4 regions of the Mesorhizobium sp. WSM4884 genome follow, and region 2 is predicted to be linked to each of the others. Evidence: predicted binding sites of a transcription regulator. Region 2 holds the regulator's gene; each other region holds the start of a gene.
What was found. Region 2 encodes PhoB, which activates phosphate uptake and scavenging genes when phosphate is short. Its sites were predicted from a motif close to TGTCATNNANCTGTCAT; they were not measured.
Positions count from the first base shown of each region.

Region 1: P9236_RS01075 (esterase-like activity of phytase family protein) is a predicted target of PhoB. The motif match lies at 3,566-3,582, and genes of this name have one in related genera.
Region 3: P9236_RS19815 (ceramide glucosyltransferase) is a predicted target of PhoB. The motif match lies at 4,438-4,454, and genes of this name have one in related genera.
Region 4: phnC (phosphonate ABC transporter ATP-binding protein) is a predicted target of PhoB. The motif match lies at 3,450-3,466, and genes of this name have one in related genera.

Region 1 covers NZ_JARTVO010000001.1:245,222-252,660, reverse strand. Annotated here, with positions in the region: gene P9236_RS01095 (substrate-binding domain-containing protein) at 1-156, opposite strand, end outside; gene P9236_RS01090 (sugar phosphate isomerase/epimerase) at 254-1,159, opposite strand; gene P9236_RS01085 (Gfo/Idh/MocA family oxidoreductase) at 1,159-2,190, opposite strand; gene P9236_RS01080 (LacI family DNA-binding transcriptional regulator) at 2,385-3,410, shown strand; gene P9236_RS01075 (esterase-like activity of phytase family protein) at 3,683-5,164, shown strand; gene P9236_RS01070 (MATE family efflux transporter) at 5,286-6,758, shown strand; gene P9236_RS01065 (MFS transporter) at 6,782-7,439, opposite strand, start outside.
Region 2 covers NZ_JARTVO010000013.1:141,824-149,262, forward strand. Annotated here, with positions in the region: gene pstS (phosphate ABC transporter substrate-binding protein PstS) at 1-489, shown strand, start outside; gene pstC (phosphate ABC transporter permease subunit PstC) at 555-1,541, shown strand; gene pstA (phosphate ABC transporter permease PstA) at 1,545-2,396, shown strand; gene pstB (phosphate ABC transporter ATP-binding protein PstB) at 2,393-3,196, shown strand; gene phoU (phosphate signaling complex protein PhoU) at 3,214-3,921, shown strand; gene phoB (phosphate regulon transcriptional regulator PhoB) at 3,941-4,630, shown strand; gene P9236_RS20685 (ROK family transcriptional regulator) at 4,945-6,180, opposite strand; gene xylF (D-xylose ABC transporter substrate-binding protein) at 6,540-7,439, shown strand, end outside.
Region 3 covers NZ_JARTVO010000012.1:142,757-150,195, forward strand. Annotated here, with positions in the region: gene P9236_RS19790 (GcrA family cell cycle regulator) at 1-77, opposite strand, end outside; gene P9236_RS19795 (aspartate aminotransferase family protein) at 434-1,633, shown strand; gene argF (ornithine carbamoyltransferase) at 1,649-2,560, shown strand; gene P9236_RS19805 (Hsp33 family molecular chaperone) at 2,684-3,715, shown strand; gene apaG (Co2+/Mg2+ efflux protein ApaG) at 3,941-4,333, opposite strand; gene P9236_RS19815 (ceramide glucosyltransferase) at 4,553-5,698, shown strand; gene P9236_RS19820 (O-succinylhomoserine sulfhydrylase) at 5,742-6,929, opposite strand; SAM riboswitch at 6,986-7,063, opposite strand; gene P9236_RS19825 (2'-deoxycytidine 5'-triphosphate deaminase) at 7,208-7,439, shown strand, end outside.
Region 4 covers NZ_JARTVO010000003.1:272,845-280,283, forward strand. Annotated here, with positions in the region: gene phnE (phosphonate ABC transporter, permease protein PhnE) at 1-450, opposite strand, end outside; gene phnE (phosphonate ABC transporter, permease protein PhnE) at 452-1,405, opposite strand; gene phnD (phosphonate ABC transporter substrate-binding protein) at 1,462-2,370, opposite strand; gene phnC (phosphonate ABC transporter ATP-binding protein) at 2,511-3,368, opposite strand; gene P9236_RS06585 (DUF1868 domain-containing protein) at 3,552-4,262, opposite strand; gene P9236_RS06590 (DapH/DapD/GlmU-related protein) at 4,372-4,989, opposite strand; gene phnL (phosphonate C-P lyase system protein PhnL) at 4,986-5,690, opposite strand; gene phnK (phosphonate C-P lyase system protein PhnK) at 5,854-6,630, opposite strand; partial or broken gene P9236_RS06605 (alpha-D-ribose 1-methylphosphonate 5-phosphate C-P-lyase PhnJ) at 6,768-7,439, opposite strand, start outside.

The DNA.
Region 1 (7,439 bases), on a different contig from region 2:
GCCCTCGGCGCCGCCGACGAAGAAGCGGATATGGACGTCCTTGCACCATTGGGCGTCGAGCGCCTGCGCCGGCAAGGTGGAGATGGCGGCGGCCAGCGCCGTGGCGGCCGCCACCACGGTCGTGCGCAAAACTGTCGTTCTCATCGCGATGCTCATGCACGTTCCTCCCTTTTGTCCTCGCACATCGAGGATTTTGATCTTGCTTCGGCGCTTGGCCGCGGCGTTCGGGCCGGCTCCTCCAGCCGGCCCGTTCTCACGCCGGGTTCTGCAGGTAAGTCCTGCCTCCCCGGCACTGCTTGAGATGGTCGAGCGCCCGTACCTGACCGGTGATCTCGAGGTCGCCGCGATAGACCGGGTCGTGCCAGCCTTCGATGTCGATCGCACCGCGGTAGCCGGCGAGCCGCAATTCGCTGATCACCCGCGCCCAGTCGCTGTCGCCGAAGCCCGGCGTGCGCATCTGCACGAATGGCAGGCGCCCGAACACGCCGTGCTCGCGGATCACGTCCCAGCGCACCGTCGCGTCCTTGCCGTGCACGTGGAAGATGCGCGGCGCCCATTTGCGGATCTGTGGGATCGGGTCGATCAGATAGACGAGTTGGTGGCACGGCTCCCATTCGAGGCCGAGATTGTCGTTGGGCAATTCGTTGAACATGAGCTCCCAGGCGTCGGGATTGTGGGCGATGTTCCAGTCGCCGCTCGCCCAGTTGCCGTCCATGGCGCAATTCTCGAAGGCGATGCGCACACCCTTGTCGGCGGCGCGCTTCGCCAACGCCCCCCACACCTCGCGGAAGCGCGGCAGGCTATCGGTCAGCGGCTTGCCGCGGATGCGGCCGGTGAAACCGCTGACCACCGAAGCGCCGAACAGATGTGCGTTGTCGATCACCGTCTCCCAGGCCGCGAGCACGCCGCGATCGACCTCGCCGCTTTCCAGCGGATTGCCGAACACGCCGATCGAGGACACGGTCACGTCGGCATCGCCGATCGCCTCGCGGATCGCGCCGGCCAGCCGCGGCAGATCCTTGCCGCCCAGCGTCTGCCAGAAAAAGGGCTGAATGCTTTCGAAGCCAAGCGGCAGGATTTGTCTGATATATGCGGCCGGGTCGTCGAGATTGGCCCGCACCATGGTGCCGATCCTGATGTCGAGAAGCGGGTTTGGCATCACTGCGTTTCCTGTGCCATCGCCACGCGGCGGCCGGTCTCGGCGCTTTCGATCGCGCCGAAGACCATGGCCAGGCTCTTGATGTTGTCGGTGCCGCGCGTCTCCGGTTCGGTGCCGGTCTCGATCGCGCGCATGAAATCCCGGATGATACCGAGATGGCCGCCCACCTGATCGGCGGGGTCGAGCGCCGGCACCTCGATCGGCAGCGTCTTATCGATGATACCGTCGCGGCCGGACGCAACCACCTCCGCCTTCAGCCCCTCATGGCCGTCCCACAACAGGCTGCCGCGCTCGGCGACGACGCGCCAGCTGCCCTCCCAGCTGGTGCGGAAGCCGTCGGCGCACCACGAGCCGGCATAGGTGAAGACCTTGCCGCTGCCAAAGTCGAAGACGGCGCTGGCGGATGATCCCTGCCGATACCAGGAATTGGCCGGCTCCCATTCCTGGCAATAGACGCTGGCCGGCTCGCCGGCGACCATGTAGCGGGCGGCGTCGAAGGTGTGGATCGCCATGTCCAGCAGCAGCACATGGGCCATCTCCTCGCGAAAGCCGCCGAAATGCGGCGCGACGAAGAAGTCGGCATGGATGCTGGTCGGCTTGCCGATGGCGCCGGAGTCCAGAAACCGCCGGATCCGCCGGACATTGGCGACATAGCGGCGGTTCTGGACGACGGCGTGAACGCGTCCGGCGCGACGGGCAGCGTCGATGATGGCGCGGGCATTTTGCGGACTGTCGGCGAGCGGCTTTTCGGTGAGCAGATTGCAATGATGGGCGAACGCGGAGAAGGCCACTTCGCGCCGGGCCGCGGGAACCACCACGTCGAAAACGGCGTCGGGCTTCGTCTGGTCGAGAACGGCGTCAACGCTGGTGCCGATAACGGCTGCGGCAAGCCCGTATTCGCGCGCCCTCGCCTTCGCCCGCTCGGCATCGAGATCGACGAGACCGACGACGGCAAGCCCGTCGATCTGTCTTGCGGCATCGAGCCAGTGCTTGCTCATGGCTCCGCACCCGACCAGGACGACCTTCATCATCCAGTGCTCCTCCCGTTCGGCCCCTCCAGGCCGACCGTCACGGTATCCACGGCGTGACCGTAAACGTTTTCCCGTAAACGTTTACGACAACACACCCGATGGCGTAGAATGTCAATCACCCACTCGCGAAAATCGTCATCGGCTGCTTGGCCTGAGCGCCGGCCGGTGCTAGCGAAGAAGGGGGAGAACCTGCCTTGGCGTCCAGCATTCACGATCTCGCGCGTCACCTGAACATTTCGATCGGCACCGTGTCGCGCGCCTTGAACGGCCGCGCCGACGTCAATGCCGAGACCCGCCAGCGCGTGCTGGAGGCGGCCAGGAAGCTGAACTATTCGCCCAACCAGTCCGGCCGCAGCCTGCGCCAGGGCGCCACCCGCTCGATTGCCTTCATGCTGCAGCCGCATCCCGGCGACCAGCAATATGGCGAGCCGTTCTTCATCCCGTTCCTGACCGGTCTGCAGGCACGGCTCGCCGAGTATGACCTAGATCTGATGGTCGTCATGGGTGAGCCCGGCCAATATCAGCAGGAGAGGCTGCGCCGCGTGGTTGAGACGCGCCGGGCCGACGCGGTCGTGTTGGCCAATACACGGCGGGAAGACGATCGGATCGACTACCTCAGCAAGGCCGGGTTTCCCTTCGCCACGCTTGGCCGAAGTCAATCCGGCGGCGACACCTATCCTTCGCTCGATATCGATTTCGAGAGGGCGGGTGATGAAGCCGTCGACCGGCTGGTCGCGCGCGGCCACCGCCGTATTGCTGCCATCCGCCCTTCGCTTGATCTCAACTTCGGCTACCTGTTCCTCGACGGCTACCGCAAGGCGCTGAAGAGGCACGGCATCGAAGTCGACCCCGGCCTGATCGCCGACGGCTTCATCAACGAGTCCGGCGGCTACAAGGTGACGCCGCGCGTGATGCTCTCCAAGGACCGGCCGACAGCCATCATCTTCAACAATGACGCCATGGCGCTCGGCGGCTGCAAGGCACTGGCCGAGATGGGCATCAGGCCCGGCCACGACATAGCGGTGATCGTCATCGTCGACACGCCGCTTTGCCGCTACTTCTCGCCGGCGTTGACCGCCTTCCGTCCGTCGCTGGAGCCCATGGGCCGGCGACTGGCCGAGATGCTGCTCGCCTCGCTCCCTGCCTTCGCCGGCCCGGAGGGACCGCGAACCATCCGCGAGGTCTGGCCGCTGGAGCTGATCGCGCGAGAGAGTGATTGAGCAGAAGCGCTTTCCCCTTGTGGGAGAAGGTGGATCGGCGCGTAGCGCCGAGACGGATGAGGGGTGTTCTAGCGGAGTGAGACGCTGGTGCCATCTGGAGCACCCCTCATCCGTCGCCTTCGGCGACACCTTCTCCCACAAGGGGAGAAGGAAACTGTCACGCAACCATCACGTTCAAGTCCTAGACCGCTCAACGGAAGACGGCTCGCCGTATCGCCGATGCCGCGCTCTTTCAGCCATCGCCGCTCCGCTCGTCAAGAAGGGGATATTTCATGAAGCACCTCAACCGAACCGTCGCGCTCGGCGCGGCACTTGCCTTGTTCACCACCCTGACCCCGGCGCTTGCCGACGGCGTCGCCTACGTCAACAAGGGGCTTGTCGGCATCGGCCGCATTCCGGCCAGCCAGAAGGACAAGTTCGGCGAGACCTTCGGCTCGGGCTCCGGCATGTCGATCGACACCAAGTCCTGGACGCGTGACAGCGCCGGCTACAAGGGCTCGCTCTGGCTGCTGCCGGACCGCGGCTACAACGTCGTCGGCACCACCGACTACCGGCCGCGCCTCAACACCATTTCGATCGAGCTGGCGCCGACCGCTCCGGGCGCCGCGTCCTCCGCGGGCCAGGAACAGTCGGGCGTCAAGGCGACGCTCACCGACACCATGCTTCTGACTGACGACAAGGGTGCCGATGCCACGGGCCTCGACCCGCTCAACGGCGTGCGTCGGGCCGCCGGCGACATGCCGATCCTGCCGCAGGCCGACAACGGCAAGCTGGCGCTCGACGACGAGGCGATCGTGCGCCTGCCCGACGGCACCATGTTCATCTCGGACGAATATGGCCCCAACATCTACCGCTTCTCGGCCGACGGTCATCTGATGTCGGCCACCCAGCCGCCGGCGGCTCTGGTGCCGATGCGCCATGGCAAGCCGAACTTCGCGTCGGACAATCCCGGCCCGGGCGCCGCCGAGCCCGATCCGAAGGATCCCGAGACCGGCCGCCAGAACAACCAGGGACTCGAAGGCATGTCGATGACGCCGGACGGCAAGTTCCTGATCGCGGTGCTGCAGTCGGCGCCGCGCCAGGATGGCGGCGATTCCGGTTCGACGCGCCAGAACACAAGGGCGCTGGTCTATGACGCCTCCGACCTCGCCCACCTCAAGCTGGCGCACGAATATGTCGTGCCGCTGCCGGTGTTCAAGGACGCCAAAGGCAAGACCAAGGTGGCCGCGCAGAGCGAGATCGTGGCGTTGTCCGACAAGAGCTTCCTAATGCTGGCTCGCGACAGCGGCAATGGCCAGGGCCTGAAGGACGCCGAGTCTGTCTACCGCAAGATCAACATTTTCGACCTGACGGGCGCGACCGATATCGCCAATGGTCCGTTCGACGCCGCCGACAAGCCGGTCGCGCCGAAGGGCGTGCTCGACCCATCGGTGACGCCGGCCAAGCTCACCACCTTCATCGATATCAACGACAAGAGCGAGCTCGGCCGCTTCGGCCTGCACAACGGCGCGCCGAACGACAAGAACAACCTCTCGGAGAAGTGGGAAGCGATGTCGCTGGTGAGCGTGCTCGATCCGAAGCTGCCCGACGACTATTTCCTGTTCGTCGCCAACGACAACGACTTCCTGACCCAGGACGGCTTCCAGGTCGGCGCTCCCTACAAGGCCGAGGATGGCGCCGATGTCGACACCACGTTCCTCGTCTATCAGGTTACGCTTCCAGGGCTCGCCGGAAACAGCCTCGTTCAGAACTAGCGCTGCCATCGGGTCGGGTGCCACGAGGCATCCAGCCCGCAAGGGATGCATCACCATCAGGCCTGCGATAGCATCGCGGGCCTGATTCATTTTCGGTGCCCGCCCCACCATGGACAACAACATGGATGACGACAAGCCCGCTCGCCGGCGGACCGGCGACCTGACCAGCGGCCCGATTCCGCGTACGCTGCTTTTGTTTGCCTTGCCGGTGCTCGGCTCCAACGTGCTGCAGTCGCTCAACGGCTCGATCAACGCCGTCTGGGTCGGGCGCTTCCTCGGCGAGGCGGCGCTGACCGCGACCTCGAACGCCAATCTGGTGCTGTTCCTGATCCTCGGCACGGTGTTCGGCATCGGCATGGCGGCGACCATCCTGGTCGCGCAGTCCGTCGGCGCCCGCGACTTGGCCGAGGCACGGCGTATCGTCGGCACCAGCGCGACCTTCTTCTTCCTCGTCTCGATGGTATTCGCGGTCTGCGGCTGGATTTGGGTCGACGCCATCCTCACCGGGCTCGGCACGCCGGCGGACGCCTTGCCGCTGGCGCGCGCCTATCTGCGCATCATCTTCGTCGCCGTGCCGATGATGAACCTGTTGTCCTTTGTCATGACCGTGCTGCGCGGCGCTGGCGATTCGCGCACGCCGTTTGTCTTCATGGCGCTGGCGGTCGTGCTGGACGTCGTCCTGAACCCGCTGCTGATCCGCGGCATCGGCCCCTTCCCCGAGCTCGGCATTGCCGGTTCAGCCACCTCGACGCTGATCGGCCAGACGGTGAGCGTGGTCGCCATCCTGATCGTGCTCTATGCGCGCAAGAATCCGCTGCGGCTGGCGGGCAGCGACCTCGCCCTGCTCAAACCGGACCCGGCGCTTTTGCGCATCGTCGTCTTCAAGGGCGTGCCGATGGGCCTGCAGATGATCGTCATCTCGGCCGCGGCGCTGACCGTGATGGGGATCGTCAATTCCTACGGCTCGCGGGTCGCGGCCGCCTACGGCATCGCGGCGCAGCTCTGGACCTATATCCAGATGCCGGCTCTGGCCATCGGCGCCGCAGTCTCCTCGATGGCGGCGCAGAATGTCGGCGCCGGGCGCTGGGATCGCATCGGTAGGGTCGCCGCTTCGGGCGTCGGGTTCAACCTCGTGCTCACCGGCGCGCTGGTGGCGCTGCTGTTCGTTTTCGATCGCGCGGTGCTCAGCCTGTTCCTGACCGGCGACAGCACGGCGATCGACATCGCCGCCCACATCAACAAGGTGGCGTCCTGGTCCTTCATCCTGTTCGGCATCACCATCGTGTTGTTCGCCACGGTGCGCGCTACCGGCGCCGTCATGCCGCCGCTCATCGTCCTGGTCATCTCGGTGCTGATCGTTCGCACCGGCTTCGCCTATTCCTTCAGGAGCGTGATCGGCCAGGAGGCGCTTTGGTGGAGTTTCCCGGTTGGCTCGATAACTTCGCTCGTGCTGGCCGCCGCCTATTATCGTTTTGGCCGTTGGCGCGTCATGCATATGATCGAGGGCCGGCCGGCCGCGGGCGAGCCTCCGGACACCGGCCTCGGCATGCCGCGCCAGCGAGCGCGCCTCTCACCCGAGACGACGAACGGTTGAAGGCATCGCTGCGCTGCTGGAAATCACCTCGCGTAGCGCAGGCCGAACCCCAGCGCCACCAGCGAGAAGATCGTGATCATGCCGGCAAAGGCCACGCTTGCGATGGTAGCACTGGTCAGGCTCGACAGAACGCCGATGCCGATGACCGGCAGCGCATTGCCGCAGAAGCAGCAGACGAAGAAGGCCGAAACCACCTCGGCGCGGCGGTCGGCCGGCGCAATATGGTTCACCACTTGCAGGCCGCCACGATAGCCGAAGGCGGCGGCAACGCCGCACAGCGCCGTGCCGATGACCATGATTGCCGTGGAGGCGAAGACCTGCGCCGCGACGATCAGCGCCACGGTCGGGATCATCGACACGAGCGCGGCAAGCATCGTGAAGCGGCTCGACAGTCGTGCCGTCGCCAGGATCGTCGCGGCCGCCACGATCGACAGTTCGAAGAACAGCCCGCCGGCCTCGGCGTGGTTGGTCACGTGAAGCTGCTGCGCCAGAATGCTCGGCGCCAGCGCCGCATAGAAGCCGACCAGCGCCATGGCACCGAAGCCGGTGACCGCCGGCGCCACGAATTGCGCGCGAATGCCGGCGGGAACCGAAAGCCGCGGCCGCATCGAAATTTCGACGAGCCGCCTGGTTTGCGGCACGGTTTCTCGCGTGCGCCAGAGCATGAAGGTCACCAGCAGA
Region 2 (7,439 bases):
GCAGTTGAGTGGCCGGTGGGCATCGGCGCCAAGGGCAATGAAGGCGTTGCCAACAACGTCTCGCAGACCGGCGGTGCCATCGGCTATGTCGAATACGCCTATGCCAAGCAGAACAAGCTCACCTATGCCGACATGGTCAACAAGGACGGCAAGAAGGTCGCGCCGACCGGGAAGGCGTTCTCGGCCGCCGCGGCCAACGCCGACTGGAGCTCGCAGCCGGGCTATGGCGTCATCCTCGCCAACCAGCCGGGCGCGGAGTCATGGCCGATGACAGCAGCGACCTGGATCCTGGTCTACCAGAAGCCCGACGACGCGGCGGCCACGACCGAAGCGCTCAAGTTCTTCGCCTGGTCTTATGCCAAGGGCGACAAGATGGCCGCCGAGCTCGACTACGTTCCGATGCCCGACAAGGTCGTGAAGAGCGTCGAGGAAATGTGGGGCAAGGACATCGTCGACAGCAACGGCAAGCCGCTCTACTCGGGGATGTAATTACCGGAATCGAGGAGGGCGCTTCCGGCGCCCTCCTGTCTACCTTTTGAAATGCGAGGGGCTCGATGAGTGCCGTTTCCGAAGCCGTGACATCGTCTGCCATGCGGACCAGAGAAGCGACGGTGCGGCGCTTTGCGCTGACCGACACGATCTTCCGGACGGCCACGCGTCTTGCCGCGATCCTCGTCCTGGTTATCCTCGGCGGCGTCGCGATTTCATTGTTTGCCGGCTCATGGGAAGCGCTGTCGAAGTTCGGCGTATCCTTTCTGACTACGGAGGCGTGGAACCCGGTCACCGAAAATTTCGGCGCCCTTGCGCCAATCTACGGCACCATCGTCACGTCGGCGATCGCCATCATCATTGCCGTACCGATCGGCATCGGCATCGCCGTCTTCCTGACCGAGCTTTGCCCGCGCCCGCTCAGGCGTCCGATCGGAATCGCAGTCGAGCTGCTCGCCGGCATTCCCTCGATCATCTACGGCATCTGGGGCCTGTTCGTGTTCGCGCCGTTCCTGCAGACGACGGTGCAGCCCTTCATCATCGACATTTTTCACGGCATACCGGGGCTCTCCAGCCTGTTTGCCGGCCCGCCCTACGGCATCGGCCTTTTGACGTCGTCGCTCATCCTTGCCATCATGGTGCTGCCGTTCATCACCTCGATCACCAAGGACGTGTTCGACACGGTGCCTGCGGTGCTCAAGGAATCGGCTTACGGCATCGGCTGCACGACCTGGGAAGTGACGCGGCGCGTGGTCATCCCCTACACGCGCGTCGGCATCATGGGCGGCGTCATGCTCGGCCTCGGCCGCGCACTCGGCGAGACGATGGCCGTCACCTTCGTCATCGGCAACGCGCATCGCATCAGCGCCTCGCTGTTTGCGCCAGGCACGACGATCTCGGCGACCATCGCCAACGAATTCACCGAGGCGGACGGCGAGCTTTATACGTCCTCGCTGGTGGCGCTCGGCCTGATCCTGTTCATCATCACCTTCATCATCCTCGCCATCGCGCGCTACATGCTGTTGCGCATCGATAGCCGCACGGGAGCATGACCGATGTCGGTAGCCATGTCGCTTCACCAGAGACGCAAGCGCAAGAACGGCGTGATGATGGCGCTGTGCGTCATCGCCGCGGGCATCGGCCTTGCCTGGCTGGCGCTGATCCTCGGTGCGCTGATCTACAAAGGCCTGTCCGGCGTTTCGCTGGTGGTCTTTACCGAGATGACGCCACCGCCCGGCGATGCCGGCGGCCTGCTCAACGCCATCTACGGCAGCATCATCATGACCATCATCGGCATCGTCGTCGGCACGCCGATCGGTGTGCTCGCCGGGACCTATATGGCGGAGTACGGGCGCTTCTCGCGGCTCACCACGGTGGTGCGTTTCATCAACGACATTCTGCTGTCGGCGCCGTCCATCATCGTCGGCCTGTTCGTCTATGAGCTGATGGTGCGGCCGATGGGCCATTTCTCGGCGATCGCCGGCGCGGTCGCGCTGTCCATCCTTGTGATCCCCGTCGTGGTGCGCACCACCGAGGACATGCTCAACCTGGTGCCCAACGCCTTGCGCGAAGCCGGCACCGCCATCGGCGCGCCGCGCTGGGTGGTGATCCGTTCGGTCGCCTATCGCGCGGCGCTTTCCGGCATCGTCACCGGCATATTGCTGGCGATCGCCCGCATTTCCGGCGAGACGGCGCCCCTGCTCTTCACCGCGCTTAACAACCAGTTCTGGTCGAGCAATCTCAACGCTCCGATGGCCAGTCTTCCGGTGACCATCTTCCAGTTCGCCCTAAGTCCCTATGAGGAATGGCAGCAGCTGGCCTGGACGGGCGCGCTCATAATCACCCTGACGGTTCTCGGGCTGAGCATCTTCGCCCGCAGCCTTACCGGACGCAGAGAGGACAGATGAAACCTATGTTGTCCACCGACCTTAACGTAGCCGACACGGCCGTCGAGAAGGCCAAGATCGAGGTCAAGAACCTCAACTTCTACTATGGCCAGTCGAAGGCGCTGAAGGACATCAACCTGTCGCTGCCCGAGCGCAGCGTCACCGCCTTCATCGGGCCGTCGGGCTGCGGGAAGTCGACGCTGCTGCGCGTGCTGAACCGCATCTACGAGCTTTACCCGAAGCAGAGCGCGGAAGGCCAGGTGCTGCTCGACGGCAAGAACATTCTCGACCGCTCGCAGGACCTCAACCTGCTCAGGACCAAGATCGGCATGGTGTTCCAGAAGCCGACGCCGTTCCCGATGTCGATCTACGAGAACATTGCCTTCGGCGTCAGGCTGTACGAGAAGATCAGCAAGGCCGAAATGGACAACCGCGTCGAATCGGCGCTGAAGCGCGCGGCGCTCTGGAGCGAGGTCAAGGACAAGCTCAACGCCAGCGGCCAGAGCCTTTCCGGTGGTCAGCAGCAGCGGCTTTGCATCGCCCGCACCGTGGCGGTGAAGCCGGAGGTCATCCTGCTCGACGAGCCGGCCTCGGCGCTCGACCCGCTGTCGACCGCCAAGATCGAAGAGCTGATCGACGAGCTGCAGGCCGACTACACGATCGTGATCGTCACCCACAACATGCAGCAGGCGGCGCGCGTGTCGCGGCAGACGGCGTTCATGTATCTCGGCGAGCTGGTCGAGTTCGACCGGACGGAGAAGATCTTCACCTCGCCTCGCGAGAAGCGCACGCAGGACTATATCACCGGCCGCTTCGGCTGAGTTCATACGAGGACATAATCATGGCCCATACGGTCGCTTCCTTCGACGAGGATCTGAGGCAGATCAGCCAGCTTATCCGTGATATGGGCGATCTCGCCGGCTCGATGGTCGGCGCGTCGACCAAGGCCCTGCTCAATTCCGACAACGCGCTGGCGCAGCGCGTGGTTTCCGACGACGCCATCATGGACGCACGGCAGCGCGAGCTCGACGATCGCGCTATCACGTTGATCGCCAAGCGCCAGCCGATGGCCGACGACCTGCGCAGTGTGGTCGGCGCCATCCGCATGGCCGGCGACCTCGAGCGCATCGGCGACCTCGCCAAGAACATCGCCAAGCGCGTCGGCTCCGTCGGCGTCAGCGCCGCGCCGCGCGACCTGTCGCACTCCATCGACTCGATGGCGCAGCTGGTGCTGATCCAGGTCCAGGGCGTGATCGAGGAGTACACGGCGGGCGACGCCACGGCGCTCGCCAAGCTCCGGAACGACGACGAGCGCATCGACGTCAAATACACCTCCGTCTTCCGCGAGCTTCTGACCTACATGATGGAGGATCCGCGCAACATCACGGCCTGCACGCATCTCCTGTTCTGCGCCAAGAATCTGGAGCGCATCGGCGACCACGTCACCAACATCGCCGAGAACGCCTATTATGTGCTGACCGGCACCCAATTGCCCGCGAACCGTCCGAAGCAGGACGAGACGGCGATGTCGGCGCCGGCGGCCTGACAGCGAAGGTACCTGCTAAATGATCGCGCCACGTATCATGGTGGTGGAGGACGAGGAGCCGCTGGGGGTGTTGCTCCGCTACAACCTCGAATCCGAAGGCTATCAGGTCGAGGTGGTCACCCGCGGCGACGAAGCCGAAATCCGCCTGCAGGAGAACGTGCCCGATCTCCTGGTGCTCGACTGGATGGTGCCGGCGGTTTCCGGCATCGAGCTTTGCCGGCGCCTCAGGATGCGGCCCGAGACCGAACGGCTGCCGATCATCATGCTGACGGCGCGCGGCGAGGAAAGCGACAGGGTGCGCGGCCTCTCGACGGGCGCCGACGACTATCTGGTCAAGCCGTTCTCGACGCCTGAATTCATGGCCAGGGTCAAGGCGCTGTTGCGCCGCGCCAAGCCGGAGGTGCTTTCGAGCGTGCTCAAGGTCGGCGACATCGTGCTCGACCGTGAATCGCACCGCGTCTACCGCAAGAAGAGCGAGATCAGGCTTGGCCCGACCGAGTTCCGGCTGCTCGAGTTCATGATGCGGCACCCCGGCCGGGTGTTCTCGCGCAGCCAGTTGCTCGACAACGTCTGGGGCGAGACGATCTATATCGACGAGCGCACGGTCGACGTGCATGTCGGGCGCCTGCGCAAGGCCGTCAACAACGGCCGCATGCCCGATGTCATCCGCACCATACGCGGGGCGGGGTACGCGATCCGCGAGGATTAGTCTTCCTGTGGAGGCGGTAACAGGTTGAATCCGATCGTATGCGCCGGCGATTGGCTCAGACGCTTCTGACTTCGTCATCCACGGGCGGAGCAAGGAGCGAAGCGACGCAGCGCAGACCCGAGGATCCATTCCGTGACGTCGACGCGCCACTACGGTGCAGAATTCCGTTCCGCTGCGCCCTGCGTCCGAGGTAACGGCACGGATTCCAAGGTCTTCGCGACGGAGCTTCGCTCCTGCTTCGCCCTGGTATGACGAAGCTTCGGGACCTTCGCAAATCTCCGACGTCTAGCAGGACACGATCACTTCAAAGCTGTTCAGGCGACGTGCTTGCCCGCTCTTGTCTGCACGCCCGGCGCGAAAATCTCCTGGTCGACGAAGGTCAGCGCGCGCATGGCGCAGCCCTCGCGGATCAGCGGCAATTCGTTCGGCTCGGTGTCGAAGGAGATCGATTCCGAGTGCTGGCCACCGGCGGTTTGGGCGATGGCCTCGCGCAGCGACGGCTCGATCAGGTCGAAAGCGGCGGCGCTGACGCCGACCATGGCGACCGGCGCCGGGTCGATCAGCGCGAACAAGCTGCCCAGGCCGAAGCCCAGCGCCTCGCCCGCCCGGCGGTATGCCTCGCGCTCCGGGCCGTCCTTCTCGCGCGCCTTGGCGGCAAGCGCCCGCATGTCGGCGTCGCCGACATCGACCGGCTCGGCGTCCTCGCTCATCTTCATGGCGCTGCGCCAGATGGCGTAGTTGCCGGCATAGGCCTCGACGCAGCCGCGGCGTCCGCAACGGCAGAGCGCGCCGCCCGGACGATGGATCATATGGCCGAACTCGCCTCCGGAAGAATGCGTGCCGGTGAACAGCTCGCCCTTCAGCACCAGGCCCATGCCGATGCCGTGCGAGAGCAGGATGGCTATGAAGTTGTCGCGATAGCGGTTGGGGTCTCGCCATTGCAGCGCCACCGCCATCATGTTGCAGTCGTTTTCCATGGTGGCCGGGATGCCGAATTCCTTTTCCAGGATGTTGGCGAAAGGAATGTCGGTCAAAGGCGTGATCGGCGACCACAGCATTGCCCGCGCATGGGAATCGGTGATGCCTTGGATACCCATGGCGATGCGGGCAACGCTGCCGACATCGAGGTCGGGATCTTTCAGCCGGCGCCGGACGATCGCCACACATTCGCCGATCAGCTCGTCGCGCGGCATGGTCAGCGTATCGAGGCGCCGTTGCTCCTCGGCGATGACCTGCCCGGCATAGTCGATGACGGCGACGGAAAGGAAATTCAGCGACAGCACCACCGTCACCACCGCGGCCGCCTCGGGATTGAGGGCGAGGCCGACCTGCGGCCGGCCGCGCTTAAGCGATGCCGCCTCGCTCGGCTTGCTCTCGGCCAGGATGCCTTCCTGGATCAGGTCCGAGGAAATTGCCGAAATGGTCGAGTGGCTAAGCCCCGTGGTCGCGGCGATCTCCGTGCGCGACGGCTGGCCGGCGCGGCGCACGGCCGAGAGCACCATGGCGCGGTTGCGCCGGCGCAGGTCGTCATGGCGGATCCCGACCGACATTTTTCTCCTCCCGGTCAGCGCGGCCTCTTGATAATGCATGGGCCGTCGGCGACGCGCCAGATCGGTTCAGTCGCGGATGCACCACCGAACCGCTCTGGATTTTTTGTTTCATTCAGTTCCAACGGGGCAACGCTTCCGCGCTTCTGTGCAACTGTTTTGGAATAGTGGCAGAAGCGGACGGGGCTGTCATTATTTATTGCGGGCCTCGAAAAAAAGTTCGCGGCACCTCAAAAACCATCAGAATCGCAGTTGACAGCGCTTCGGCGTTGGATCAGTATTTTTTCGAGGCTCGAAAAAAAGCCTCTGTGCCGGCCTTCGGGCCAGTCTGGGTAGCGCCGCGATGGCGCAGGGAGGAAATCATGAAGAGATTCGCAACCGCCATGCTGGCGGGTGTCGCCATGTCGTTGACGCTGGCGTCGGTCGCAGAGGCGAAGGACAAGGTGATCGGCGTTTCGTGGTCGAATTTTCAGGAAGAGCGCTGGAAGACCGACGAAGCGGCAATGAAGAAAGCCATCGAGGCCGCCGGCGACAAATACATTTCGGCCGACGCGCAGTCCAATCCGGGCAAGCAGCTGACCGACGTCGAAAGCCTGATCTCGCAGGGCGCAAACGCGTTGATCATCCTGGCGCAGGATGCCTCGGCGATCGGCCCGGCGGTGCAGAAGGCGCTCGACGAAGGCATTCCGGTGGTCGGCTACGACCGCCTGATCGAGAACAAGGACGTGTTCTACCTGACCTTCGACAACAAGGAAGTCGGCCGCATGCAGGCCCGCGAGGTGTTCAAGGCCAAGCCTGAAGGCAACTACGTCTTCATCAAGGGCTCGGGTGCCGATCCGAATGCGGATTTCCTGTTCGCGGGCTCGATGGAAGTGCTGAAGGAAGCCATCGACAGCGGCAAGATCAAGAATGTCGGCGAAGCCTATACGGACGGCTGGCTGCCTGCCAACGCACAGAAGAACATGGAGCAGTTTCTGACCGCCAACGACAACAAGGTCGATGCGGTCGTGGCGGCCAATGACGGCACTGCCGGGGGCGTCGTCGCGGCGCTGACGGCTCAGGGTCTGGCCGGCACCGTTCCGGTCTCGGGCCAGGACGGCGACCACGCGGCGCTCAACCGCATCGCGCTCGGCACGCAGACCGTGTCGGTGTGGAAAGACGCGCGCGAGCTCGGCAAGAACGCCGCCGAGATCGCCTCGCAGCTCGCCGACGGCAAGAAGATGGGCGACATCGCCGGCGCCAAGGACTTCACCACGCCTGGC
Region 3 (7,439 bases), on a different contig from region 2:
GCGGCGATCTGGCTGGCGCTCAGACCCTCCGACCACAATTTCCTGAGAAGTTCGACCCGCTCGTCAGTCCAGTTCATGAGACCGCGCTCCTGCTGAGGCGTACGGCAGTCAGAATCCCTTCGCGCCCCGGCTCCCGCCGGGCAAACAACACCACATATACCGGGTGATTAGATCCGCCGCACGAAATCTAGCTATTTCTCAACTACAATTACCTTATGCGCTGACTCGGTGACAAGAGTCCCCAGGGCAACACGATTCGGTTTTTTCGGTTTTCCCCAACTTGCCTGACCGCTCATGAGCCGGCGTGCCGTCGGGGACTTGCCGCGCGCTTCTGCGCGACGTTTTCGTTGACTTCATGGCCGAAAAACATGATAAGCCGCAAAGGCCGCCGCATTGGCGGCTTTTTTGATTTCCGGTTCCGGAGGCGCATATAATGAGCGGTTCGGCGCTTTACGAGACTTTTGCTCGCGCACCCCTGGCTTTCGACCGTGGGGAGGGGACCTGGCTGGTCACCGACAAGGGCGAGCGATATCTCGATTTCGCCGGCGGCATCGCAGTGAACTCGCTGGGCCACAGCCATCCGCATCTGGTCGCGGCGCTCACCGAGCAGGCCGCCAAGCTGTGGCACGTCTCGAACCTCTACGAGATCCCGGAGCAGCGCCGGCTGGGCGAACGGCTGGTCGAGGCGACCTTTGCCGACAAGGTGTTCTTCACCAATTCTGGCGCCGAGGCACTGGAATGCGCCATCAAGACGGCGCGGCGTTACCATTTCGTCAAAGGCCATCCGGAGCGTTTCCGCATTATCACCTTCGAGGGCGCCTTCCATGGCCGCACCCTGGCGACCATCGCCGCCGGCGGCCAGTACAAATATCTCGAAGGCTTCGGACCGAAGGTCGAGGGTTTCGACCAGGTGGCGTTCGACGACATCGACGCCGCCGAAAAGGCGATCACGCCGGAGACCGCGGCGATCCTGATCGAGCCGGTGCAGGGCGAGGGCGGCATCCGCCCGGTGCCGACGCAGTCGCTGAAGCGCCTGCGCCAGCTCTGCGACCAGCACGGCCTGCTTCTGATTTTCGACGAGGTCCAGTGCGGTATCGGCCGCACCGGCAAGCTGTTCGCACATGAATGGAGCGGTGTGACCCCCGACTTGATGGCGATTGCCAAGGGTATCGGCGGCGGCTTCCCGATGGGCGCCTGCCTCGCCACCGATGAGGCCGCCACCGGCATGACGGCCGGTGTGCACGGCACCACCTTCGGCGGCAATCCGCTGGCGATGGCGGTGGGCAATGCCGTGCTCGACGTCGTGTTGGCCGACGGCTTCCTCGAGGATGTCCAGCGCAAGGCGCTGCTGCTCAAGCAGGGCCTTGCCGCGATCGTAGACGAATATCCCGACGTCATCGAAGGCATCAGGGGAACCGGCCTGATGCTTGGGCTGAAATGCGCCATGCCCAACACCAAGGTGAACATGGCGCTGCGCGATCAGCACTTGCTCGCCGTGCCGGCCGGCGACAACGTCATTCGTCTCTTGCCGCCGCTCACCGTCACCGACGAGGAGATCGGCGAGGCGCTGAAGCGCATCCGCGCCGGCGCCAAGGGCTTGACCGACGCCATTGCGGCCGAAGCCGCGAAGTAATTCTGGAATTTGCCGATGAGTGTTCGCCACTTCACCGACCTGTCAGCCGTTTCCGCCGGCGACCTGCGCTCGATGCTGGACGATGCGGTGGCGCGAAAGACCAGGCTCAAGGCCGGCGAGCGTTCGAAGCCGCTCGAAGGCAAGGTGTTGGCCATGATCTTCGACAAGCCGTCGACGCGCACCCGCGTTTCCTTCGATGTCGGCATGCGCCAGCTTGGTGGCGAGACGATCATGCTGACCGGCACCGAAATGCAGCTCGGCCGTTCCGAAACCATCGCCGACACCGCCAAGGTGCTGTCGCGCTACGTCGACGCCATCATGATCCGCACCACCTCGCATGACCGGCTGCTGGAGCTCACCGAGAGCGCCACCGTTCCGGTTATCAACGGGCTCACCGACGACACCCACCCGTGCCAGCTGATGGCCGACATCATGACCTACGAGGAGCATCGCGGTCCGGTCGCCGGCAGGACCTTCGCCTGGACCGGCGACGGCAACAATGTGCTGCACTCGCTGCTCGAAGCCTCGGCGCGGTTCCGCTTCAACCTCAACGTCGCGGTGCCGGAGGGCAGCGAGCCGTTCGAGAAATACGTCGACTGGGCGAAGGCCAATGGCGGCAAGGTCAGATTTGCCCACTCGGCCGAGGAGGCAGTCGACCAGGCGGATTGCGTCGTCACCGACAGCTGGGTGTCGATGGGCCAGGAGCATCGCGCCCGCGGCCACAACGTCTTCCTGCCTTACCAGGTCAACGCCGCGCTGATGGCCAAGGCGAAGTCCGACGCGCTCTTCATGCATTGCCTGCCGGCGCACCGCGGCGAGGAGGTCACCGACGACGTGATCGACGGGCCGCATTCGGTGGTGTTCGACGAGGCTGAAAACCGGCTGCACGCCCAGAAAGCTGTGCTGGCCTGGTGCCTGGGCGCTTGAGAAGGCCCGACTTGAACCGGCTTGTCTTGAAACGGACCAACTTGATCTGGCGATGTGTGATGCCTATTTGCGGGCCATCACGCAAATCGAACGCGCTTCGACCCATGCCGCCTGCAAAGCGGGATGGACGCGCCCCGGAGCTTTGTCATGTTGGAAACCCGTCCTTTGGCTGATCATCAACCCAAACTCGGTGAATTCGGCTTCGCCGGCGACGATCATGTCGTGCCTTACGAAGTGGCGCCCCTCGACGTGCGCGGTCGCACCGTGCAGCTCGGGCCGATGCTCGACGCCATTCTCAGCCGTCACGACTATCCCGAACCGGTCGCGCGGCTGCTGGCGGAAGCCTGCGTGCTCACCGTGCTGCTCGGCACGTCGCTGAAGTTCGAGGGCAAGTTCATCCTGCAGACCCGCACCGACGGGCCGGTCGACATGCTGGTGGCCGATTTCACCACGCCGCATGCGCTGCGCGCCTATGCGCGCTTCGACGCCGACCGGCTGCAGGCGCTGGTGGCCTCGGGCGAGACTTCGCAAGAGAAGCTGCTCGGCACCGGTGTTCTGGCGCTGACCATCGATCAGGGCGCCCACACGCAGCGTTATCAGGGCATCGTCCAACTCGACGGCACGTCGCTGGAGAACGCCGCGCGCACCTACTTCCGCCAGTCCGAGCAGATCCCGACCGATCTGAGGATGTCGGTTGCCAAGCTGGTGACGCCGGGTCCGGGCGGCGCCCGCGAGCAATGGCGCGCGGGCGGCATCCTGGCGCAGTTCCTGCCGCAGGCGCCGGAGCGCATGCGCGTGCCCGATATTTCGGGTGGCGACGGCGATCCGCGAGACGTGGCGTACGACCCGGCCGACAATTCATGGCGGGAATTGCTGGCGCTGCTCGGCACCATCGAGCAGACGGAGCTGATCGACCCCTCGGTGGGTACCGAGCGGCTGCTCTACCGGCTGTTCCACGAGCACGGCGTGCGCGTCTTCCGCAGCGTTCCCGTCGCCGACCAGTGCTCCTGCTCGCGTGAGAAGATTCGCGGCATCCTCGAAGGCTTTTCGGCCGAGGAGATCGAGGACAGCACCGAGGACGGCGGCATCCATGTCGCCTGCGAGTTCTGCTCGACGCAGTACGACTTCGATCCGGCGGATTTCGCGGCCGAGTGAAATGCCCTTCCTTCTCCCCGTTTACGGGGAGAAGGTGCCCAAGGGGCGGATGAGGGGCAGCGCCAACGTCGGCGATGTCGGAACCCCTCGCTCCGTCCGAAAGAATCTCGTAACCTTAGCGCCGCCCTCATTGCCCTGCCCGTCCTCCGCAGCAGCTGCGGAGGGTGGACCGGGCATTTCTCCCCCGGGGAGAAAATCCTCCCGCGCCGGATTTCGCCAACTGTCCTAGTTCACCGTCCGCCTCGTTCCCGGCATGTCGAGCGAGAAGGCGGGGATGGCGACATCGAACGTCTCGCCGCGTCCGTTGCGCATCGTGTAATGGCCGACCATGATGCCGGACGGCGTCGAGAGCGGGCATCCCGACGTGTACTGGTAGCTGTCGCCCGGGTTGAGTTCCGGCTGGTCGCCGACGACGCCGGCGCCACGCACCTCCTCGACGCGGCCGCGTCCGTCGGTGATGTGCCAATAGCGCGACAGAAGCTGCACGAACTCGTCCGACCGGTTGTCGATCGTCACCTGATAGCCCCACACATAGCGGTCCTCCGACGGATCGGAACGATCCTCCAGATAGAACGGCCTGACCTGCACTTCGATGTTGCGCGTCACGGCGCGATACATGGGCCACTCCGGTTTGCCGGCTAGGGAACATTTACCGCGCTTCGCGGTTGTTACACGAAGCGCCGTCCATCCTGCCAGATTCTAGCGCAGTTGCCGAAAAACAATGTCATTTAAGTGACACATGACAATGTTGGTGTGCAGAAACTATGCGGGCGACTCGGGCGCTCTGTCGACTGATGAAACGGCCGCGGGCGGCCCTTCCGGAGTGACCAGAACTCGATGGAACTGACCTTTGCAGCCGCCTTTGCTTCGTCAGCCATTCTTCTTTCCAATTTTGCCAGCATCCTGCTCGCCTCGTCGCGATTGAAGCCCAGGCGCTTCATTCCTCCGTTCGCCGGCAAGCAGCCGGCGGTCTCCATCATCGTGCCGTCGCGCGGCGTCGAGCCATTCGCCGAGGAGACGCTCAAGCGCGCCTTCTCGCTCGACTGGCCGCGTTATGAGCTGATCTTCTGCGTCACCCAACCGGAAGACCCGGTGGTCAAGTTGATCAATGCCGCGATCGCGCGCTTCCCGAACGTGCCGGCGCGGCTCTTGATCGGCGAGGACAGGATCAGCGCCAATCCCAAGCTCAACAACTGCGTCAAGGGCTGGCAGGCGGCCCGGCACGACTGGGTGATTCTTGCCGATTCCAACGTGCTGATGCCCAAGGACTATGTCCAGCATCTGATGGCGGCCTGGCGACGGGATACCGGCCTCGTCTGCTCGACGCCGGTCGGCTCGCGGCCGGACGGCTTCTGGGCCGAGGTCGAATGCGCCTTCCTCAACACGCTGCAGGCGCGCTGGCAATATGCCGGCGAGGCGGTCGGCCTTGGCTTCGCTCAGGGCAAGAGCATGTTGTGGAACAAGTCGATGCTCGACGCAAACGGCGGCATCCAGGCGCTGGCCGCCGAGGCCGCCGAAGATGCGGCGGCCACCAAGCTGGTCAACAGCCTAGGCCTCCGGGTCAATCTCGTGGCCTCGCCCTTCGAACAGCCGCTCGGCCAGCGCACGCTCGCCGAAGTCTGGTCGCGCCAGGCGCGCTGGGCGCGGCTGCGCCGCGTCACCTTCCCGCTGTTCTTCGCGCCTGAGATACTCACCGGTATCGCGCTGCCGCTGATATTCGCGCTGATTGCGGCAAAAAGCGCCGGCGTCAGCCTCCCGACGACAGCGCTTTGCGTGCTGGCGGTAGCCTATGTGCCGGAATGCCTGCTTGCCTGGTCCAAGGGCTGGTACCTGTCGCCGCGCAGTGTGACCGCCATGATCGTCCGCGACGCGATGCTTCCCGCCATCTGGGCGCGCGGCTGGCTGGGCGGAGCCGTCGAATGGCGCGGCAACGCCATGACGATCCGCACCGGGGAGATGACCGAACTCGAAGAGACTGCCTGAGCCGGTTGCGGCTCAGGCAATCTCTTTGCGGCCACCGTGGCCGTTACCGCGCTGCCTTCAGCGCCTGTTCGACGTCGTTGAGCAGATCGTCGGTGTCCTCCAGACCGACGGAGAGCCGGAGCGTACCAGGCCCGATGCCGAGTTCGGCGCGTGCCTCGTCGCTCAGGTTCTTGTGCGTCGTCGTGGCCGGATGGGTGATCAGGCTTTTGGCGTCACCGAGATTGTTGGAGATCAGCACGATGTCGAGCGCGTTCTGGAGGGCGAAGGCTGCCTGCTTGCCGCCCTTGACGTCGAGGCAGATCAGCGTCGAGCCGCCCGACATCTGCTTCCTCACGATATCCGCCTGCGGATGGTCGGCCCGCCCCGGATAGATGACGCGGGCGATCTCCGGCCGGCCGGCCAGGAAGTCCGCGATCTTGCCGGCGCTTTCCGTCTGCTGGCGCACGCGCAGCGGCAGCGTCTCCAGGCCTTTCAACAGCGTCCAGGCGTTGAAGGGCGACAGGCTCGGGCCGGTGTGCCGGAAATAGTCGTGCAGGTTCTCGTCGATCCATTTCTTGTCCGACAGGATGACGCCGCCGAGGCAGCGGCCCTGTCCGTCGATATGCTTGGTCGCCGAATAGACCACGACATGGGCGCCGAGCTGCAACGGCTTCTGCTGCAGCGGCGTGGCGAATACGTTGTCGACGATCAGCCTCGCGCCGATCGAATTGGCTAAGGCGGCGACGGCGGCGATGTCGACCACTTCCAGCGTCGGGTTGGTCGGGCTTTCCAGGAAGAACAGCTTGGTGTTTGGCCTGACCGCATTTTCCCAGTTGGCGATGTCGGTGCCGTCGACCAGCGTCGCCTCGATGCCGTAGCGCGGCGCCAGCGTCTCGACCACCCAGCGGCAGGAGCCGAACAGTGCCCGCGCCGCAACGATGTGGTCGCCGGCCTTGACGCTGCAGAGCAGGGCGGCGGACACGGCGGCCATGCCGGAAGCAGTGGCGCGGGCGTCTTCCGCGCCTTCCAGCGCGCACATGCGCTTCTCGAACATGTCGACGGTCGGGTTGGCGTAGCGCGAATAGATGAAGCCCGGCTCCTCGCCCTTGAAGCGGGCTTCCGCGGCTTGCGCCGTTTCGTAGACATAGCCTTGGGTGAGATACATCGCCTCCGCGGTCTCGCCGAAGCCGGAACGCAGCGTCCCGCCATGCACGAGTGCCGTCTGAGGCTTCCAGTTACGCGTCTTGGTCATCGCCTTACTTCCAAACACAAAAAAAACCGGCCGCGATGTCGCAACCGGTCCATATGGCCTCGCGGCCAGCGGTCCTTTAGCGACTTGTTTAACGTGGCTGCAAGCCGACCGGCCAAATCACCACGGGATAACGACCCTTTAGACCTGCGCCGCGCTTGCGTCAATTGCCGGCTTGATTAAGAGGTTTGTACCAGGCAGCTAGCGCAAGCCGTTTACGGTTTCGGCAGGAGCCTGCAAAAGAACCACGCGCTTGCCCGGCCTTCGATCGGAGCCAGACCTTGCGGCAGACAGGCATTCTTCCGGATCAGGACATCGCGGCGCTGTTCGAGGCGAATGCGCTGAAGTCGCCGCGCGCGCTCGACACCGACCAGATCCAGCCGGCCAGCCTCGATCTCAGGCTCGGCGACACGGCCTTTCGCGTGCGCGCCTCCTTCCTGCCCGGTCCCGACCATCTGGTGGCCGACAAGCTCGATCGGCTGAAACTGCACGAGATCAGCCTTGCCGAAGGTG
Region 4 (7,439 bases), on a different contig from region 2:
GGTAACCACCGGCTTGCCGCCGGTCAGCGATATCGGCACGGTCTGGCCGTTGGCGACGATCGTCGCCTTGGTCTTGTCGAAGGTGACGGATCTGGCCTCACCGTCGATCTGCACGGTGTAGGTGCCGTCGGGATTCTTGATCACCCAATCCGGATCGGGATGTTCGCCGAGCGCGGAGAAGCGCGGATATTTCGGCGTGATCTCAGGCTGGTCGAGCCGGAATTCCGGCTGCAGGTCGTAGCTGATCCATTGCGACAGGAAGAGCGGCAGGCGCTCCCAGTGCGATTCCCTCAGCACCTGTGGCAGGCTGAAGAACCACAAGGCGTAGGCGAGATAAAGCAGGGTGCCGACGATCAGAAATAGCGGCCAGAAGCGCTTGTAGGCCGGCCGTTGGAATACCTGCGGGTGGCGATCCTCAATGGCTTTGATTTCATCGACTGTCATGGCCATTTCAGGCATTCATCAAGAAGGCTTGTTCACCAACCAGCTTGCGGCGCAGCCAGGCGGAGAACTGGTCGACCAAGAAGATGGTAACGAAGAGAAGCAGCACCAGCGCCAGGGTCTTGGCGCCGAATCCGCGCGAGATGGCAAGCTTCAGCTCCTCGCCGATGCCGCCGCCGCCCACGGCTCCCATGATGGTCGAGATGCGCACGTTGATCTCGATCCTGAGCAGCGTGTAGGACATGAAGTTGGGCAGCACCTGCGGCAGGTCGGCGAAGCGCACCCGCTCGATCCAGTTGGCGCCGACCGCGCGCAGGCCTTCCTCGGGCCGCATGTCGATGTTCTCGTTGATCTCGTAGAACAGCTTGCCCAGCGCGCCGATCGAATGCAGGCCGATGGCGATGATGGCTGCTACCGGGCCGATCGAGACGATGGCCGCGAACAGGCCGGCGATGACGATCTCCGGGAAGGCGCGTAGCAGTTCCATGAAACGCTTGACGATGAGCCGCAGGATCTGGCTCGGCGTCAGGTTGCGCGCGGCGATGAAGGAGAATGGCACGGCAAAGACGAAGCCGATGAAGGTCGAGACCAGCGCGACGTTGACGGTGGTCAGCATCAGCTCGAAATATTCGGGGATGTAGAAGCCGCCCCAGATATAGACGCGGCCGAGCGGAAAGTTGAACTCCTGCGTGCCTTTGTCGTGCGGCGAGGCGATGTCGAACAGCGCTCGCCAGACGTCGTTCCAGTCCTTCGGGATAAGCCAGCTCAGGAAGTCGAGGATATGCGGCAGCCGCTCGAAGAAATGGCCCGCATTGGCTTCGTCAGCGAACCACATGGTCGCGACCATGGCGACCAGCAGCAGGCCGACGCCGAGCGCGGTGTAGAAGCGGCGCAGCGACGTCTGGCGCCGCCAGGCGTCGGCCTGCTGCCGCGTCGCTTCGGAATGAATTGTCGCTGTTGTCATGATCGGTGAATGCAAAAAGGGCGGCGTTTTAAGACGCCGCCCCTTTCCTGATGTCGTCAGCCGCCGATCGCGGCTTTGCGGGCCTCGACGATGACCTTGTAGAAGTCCGGCTTCACGGGAACGTAGCCGGTGAAATCGCCGCCCTCGACACCTTCGAAGCAGGGCTTGTCCTTGGTCGGCAGCTGGGTGAAGAAGTCGGTGAGCTTGGCGGTCATGTCGGCGCCGAGCGCGGTGCGGACGACCAGCGGGCCGTTCGGGATCAGGCCCGAGCGCCACACTTCGACGAAGTCGTTCGGGTCGACGGCGCCCTTGGCGACTTCCTTGTGGAAGGTGCCGGAGGTGTAGCCGTTCTTGAAGTCGCCGATGCCGGAGGAATCGTCCACCGCCACGTCGACCTTGCCGTCGCGGACGGCAAGCACGTTGTTCTCATGACCGCCGTTGAACTGGGTCGAGGCGAAGTAGCTCTCGTTGGAAGCGCCGGTGTCCTTCGGAATCTGGGTCAGCGGGATCAGGTAGCCCGAGGTCGAATCCGGGTCGGCATAGCCGAGCTTCTTTCCCTTGGCCGACTTGATATCGGTGATGCCGGAAGTCTTCAGTGCCAGGCCGATTGAATAGTAACCGGTCGAGCCGTCGGTCTGCTTGGTGGTGAGGATCGGGGTGACGGCGTTCGGGTCCTTGAGGTAGACGCTGGCGTAGCCGGACGCGCCGAGCTCGGCGAAGTCGAGCGTGCCGCCGAGCAGGCCCTGGATGACGCCGTCATAGTCGGCGGCCGGGAACAGCGACACCTTCTCGAAGCCGAATTCGGCCTTCAGGTGGTCGGCAAGGCACTGGTAGTTGCGCAGACGATCGGTCTCGTTCTCGCCGCCGAGGATGCCGACGCGGAACTCCTTGATGTCAGCGGCGTGGGCGGCGCTTGCCGCCATGGCCAGCAACGATACGGCGCCAAAAACCATTTTCCTGAACATTGATCTCTCTCCTGTTTTGCCGGCTTCGCGCCGGCAGCGTTCGAATTTTTGAGTTCAGCCTTTGACGCGGGCGGGCGATCCGGGTTGCTCTTGCCGAAATCCACGATTTGCCCGGAGCGGCTACGATCCGGGCGATGGACTCAGTAGCCGGGGAAGGCCGGTTCGAGCGGTCCGGCGGATGCGGTGATCTTCGGCTTGATGTTGACGCTGGTCGACGTGATGGCCTCGGTGATCTCGACCCCGTTGGCGTCGGCGCCATAGACGGTGCGCACGGCATCGCGATCGAGATCCTCGGGCGCGCCGTCGAATACGACTTTGCCGGCGGCCATGCCGATGATGCGGTTGCAGTAGGCGCGGGCGGTGTCCAGCGTGTGCAGGTTGGTGACGACGGTGATGCCTTCGCGCAAATTGATGTCGCGCAGCGAGTCCATCACCACCTTGGCGTTGAGCGGGTCGAGCGAGGCGATCGGCTCGTCGGCCAGAAGCACCTTCGGCTGCTGCATCATGGCGCGCGCGATCGCCACGCGCTGCTGCTGGCCGCCGGACAGAGTGCCGGCCGGCTGCAACGCGGTGCGGGCGATATCGAGGCGCTCGAGCGCGGCCACCGCCTCGGCGCATTCGGTGCGCGAGAACATCCCAAGCAGGTTGGAAAGCGTAGAGCGGTGGTTGAGGCGGCCGAGCAGCACGTTGGTCAGCACGTCCAGGCGCGGCACGAGGTTGAACTGCTGGAAGATCATGGCGCAGTCGCGCTGCCAGCGGCGCAGCGGCGACCCCTGCAGGCTGGAAACCTCGGCGCCGTCAAAAAAAATCGATCCCTGGCTAGGATCGATGAGACGGTTGATCATGCGCAGAAGCGTCGACTTGCCGGCGCCGGAACGGCCAATGATGCCGACCATCTGGCCCTGCGGGATCGAGACGTTGATGTCGCTGACAGCGGTGTTCTTGCCAAATCGTCGGGTTACGCCGCGGATTTCCAGCGTGGCCGATGATGCTGACATGGCAAAACTCCGGTACGTCGCGGTTTCGAAGGTCCGTTAACCTTCGCTAGCGCAGCCCCATGAAGCTGGGGTGTCGGATTGATGTCAGTTTTGTTACGACTCACAGGCCAGATCATGTTGTCGGTTTGATGCATGTCGTTGTCCCAAAACCGCTTTGCACCTTTGGGCGACCTGCATCGACCGTCAGCCAAGGACGAGCAATTCCTCGAAATGCTTCATGTCCTTGAAGCTGCAGAAGGCAGGCGGGCGCAATTCGATCACCGGAGCCTCGCGATCGAGGAACGCCAGGCACTCGTCGAACAGGTCCTGCCAGGCGGACACTCGTTCGTCGGCAAGCCGGCGGATCTGATAGGCGAATGTGATGTGGAAGACATAAGTTTCGTGGTCCGGATGGCGGTAGCCGAACGGGATCGAGAGCGCGTCGCGCCATGCCTTGAGGACAGCGTGGTCCTCTTCCGTGGCACCGGCGACGGTCAGGCCGTTTGGCGTGACGCCGATGGTCTTGATCCTGAATGCACCGTTGCCCTCGAAGCCCTGCAGCCGCTCAAGGTAGAGGCGGGTCATCTCGTCGATGCTGGCATCGAGCGGCATGTCGGCCGGCCAGAAGGGAAGGCGGCGCCGGTACTCGATGATGCCTTGGAACAAGGTCATGTGCAGGCTGGAGATCGGCGTGAAGGCGAGGCGGTCGGCGTCGGGCATGGCGCGGATGCGCTCGCGCACCTCGATGATCGCGGCTTCCGATGGCGAGCCCGTGACAAGGTGGCTGACGACCGTGTTGCCAGGCTCAAGGAGGAAGTTGCCCGATGTGTCGTAGCGCGTGCCGAGATGCACCGGCGGCGTCGGGTTGGTGCCTTCGAAGAAGGAGGCGAGCGAGGGTTTTACTTTGTCGAGCATGACGATCTCCGTGGGGAAATCGCCTCCTGTCCGAGTCGTGTGTCAAGGATGTGAATGGTGAATGGTGAGGAAGGCTTCCCAGCCATTCACTATTGACCATTCACCATCGTCAGCCGCCATACTTCTCCAGGAAAGCCTCGGCCGAGAGCTCGCGGAAATCGTCGAGTGCCGAGCGCAGCCGGGCATGGTCCCAATCCCACCAGGCGAGCGCCTGGTAGCGTTCGGCGGTGCGGCGGTCGAAGCGCTCGCGGATCGGTTTTGCCGGCACGCCGGCCACGATGGTGTAAGGCGCGACATCCTTCGACACCACCGCGCCCGCGCCGACCGCCGCGCCGTCGCCGACGGTTACGCCCGGCAGGATGGTCGAGCCGTGACCGAGCCAGGTGTCGTGGCCGATGGTGACCCGTTTGGCGCGGCGCTGGGCAAAGAACTCGCTCTCATGCTCGGCATCGTCCCAGTAGTCCGAGGCGCGATAGGTGAAGTGGTGCAGCGTCGGCCGCGAGATCGGGTGGTTGGTGGCGTTGATGCGCACAGCGGCCGCGATGTTGGAGAACTTTCGAATGGTCGCGCACCAGACGGCGCAATCCTGCATCATGTAGGAATAGTCGCCGAGCTCGCTTTCCGAGACGCGGCTGCGCTCGGCGATCTCGGTCCAACGGCCGAGCTTCGAGTTCTCGACCTCAGCCGTCTCGTGAACCAGCGGCGCCTCCGAAAGCTTCTTCGTCATGCGGCGATCTTTCCGGCGGCGAAGGCGGTGACATCGATGACGCGGTCGGCAACCGCGTCGCGCACGTCCTGGTCATGGAAGATGCCGAGCAGAGCAACGCCAGCCCCCTTCTTGGCGGCGATGAGTTCGACCACGACGTCGCGGTTCCTGGCGTCGAGCGAAGCGGTCGGCTCGTCGAGCAGCAGGATCGGATGCTCGGTGATGAAGCCGCGCGCGATGTTGACGCGCTGCTGCTCGCCGCCGGAGAATGTCGCCGGCGGCAGCGCCCAGAGCTTTTCCGGCAAATTGAGTTGCGCAAGCAAGGTGCGTGCTTTCTCCCGCGCCGCCTCTCTGTCCTCGCCGCGCTCGACCAGGGGCTCGGCGACGACGTCGAGCGCCGAAACACGCGGCACGGTGCGCAGGAACTGGCTGACATAACCGATGGTGTGACGGCGCACGGAGAGCACGGTGCGCGGGCTGGCGGAGGCGAGGTCGATCAGCCCACCATGCTGGACGATGATCTGGCCAGCGTCGACGGCGTAATTGCCGTAGAGCATTTTGAGGATCGAGCTTTTCCCCGCGCCGGACGGGCCGCCGAGCACCGCGCATTCGCCGGCGCGGATCGAGAAGGAGACGCCAGCCACCACCGGCAGCGTGACGCCGTCGCGCAGATGCATGGTGAAGCTTTTGGCGACATCGGAAACGACGAGAGGCGTGGGCATCAGAAAGTGCTCCTGTCGCTGTTTGCGTGGTGGCTGAAGTACCCCCACCCGGACCTTCCCACAAGGGGGAGGTAGGGCGCCGGCGTTCCACCCTTCCTCTTGTGGGAAAGGTCGCTGCGAAGCGGCGGGGTGGGGGTCGGTGCCAAGGAAATGCGTTCCATCATCACACCTGTAAAATCGAAGACACGAGCAGCTGCGTATACGGCGCGCGCGGGTCGTCGAGCACGCGGTCGGTGAGGCCGCTTTCGACGACACGGCCGTCCTTCATCACCATCATGCGCTGCGACAGAAGCCGCGCCACGGCGAGGTCGTGCGTGACGACGATGGCCGCGAGGCCGAGATCGGTGACAAGCCCTCGCAACAGGTCGAGCAGGCGCGCCTGCACCGAAACGTCGAGCCCGCCCGTCGGCTCGTCCATGAACACCAGCCGCGGTCCGGTCACCAGGTTGCGGGCGATCTGCAGGCGCTGGCGCATGCCGCCGGAAAAGGCGCGCGGTTCGTCGTCGATGCGGTCTTCGTCGATCTCGACGCGCGACAGCCAGTCGACGGCGGTGGCGCGGATCTTGCCGTAATGGCGGTCGCCGACCGCCATCAGCCGCTCGCCGACATTGGCGCCGGCCGAAACCGTCATGCGCAGGCCGTCGGCCGGGTTCTGATGGACAAAACCCCAGTCGGTGCGCATCAGGAAGCGGCGCTCGGCCTCGCTCATGCGGTAGAGCTCGCGCCACTGACCGTCGCGCATGCGGTAGCTCGCCGTGCCGGAAGAGGGCAGCAGACGCGTGGATAGGCAGTTGAGCAGCGTCGTCTTGCCGGAGCCGGACTCGCCGACCACCGCCAGCACCTCGCCCGGCCACAGATCGAAAGTGACGTTCTCGCAGCCGACGCGTGAGCCGTAGAATTTGGAGAGCGCCGAGACGCGCAGCAGAGGTTCGTCGCTCATTGGGCCTCCTTACCCTCCCCCTTGTGGGGAGGGTCGGCGCGCAGCGCCGGGGTGGGGGTTGAGGAAGAAGAAAATTGATCATGATCCCCACCCGCGCCTTCGGCGCGACCTCCCCACAAGGGGGAGGTAGGATCGCTGCGCCGCTTCTCGCAGTGATCGGTGTCCGAGCAGACGAACATGTGGCCGCCATGGTCATCGAGGATGACCTCGTCGAGATAGACGTTCTCGGCGCCGCAGAGCGCGCAGGGCTGGTCGAAGGTCTGCACCTCGAAAGGATGGTCCTCGAAATCAAGGCTGACGACGTCGGTGAAAGGCGGCACCGCATAGATGCGCTTCTCGCGGCCGGCGCCGAAGAGCTGCAAGGCCGGCGAACGATGCATCTTCGGATTGTCGAATTTCGGCGTCGGCGACGGGTCCATCACATAGCGGCCCTCGACCTTGACCGGATAGGCGTAAGTGGTGGCGATGCGGCCGTGCCTGGCGATGTCCTCATAGAGCTTTACATGCATGAGACCATATTCCTCCAGCGCATGCATCTTGCGCGTCTCGGTCTCGCGCGGCTCGAGGAAGCGCAGCGGCTCGGGGATCGGCACCTGGAAGACCAGCACCTGGCCCGCGTTGAGCGGCTGCTCCGGGATACGGTGGCGGGTCTGGATGATCGTCGCCTTGGCGGTCTCTGTGGTGACCGCGACCTTGGCGACCTTTTTGAAGAAGGCGCGGATCGAAACGGCGTTGGTGGTGTCGTCGGCGCCCTGGTCGATGACCTTGAGCACATCGTCCGGGCCGATGATCGATGCGGTGACCTGCAC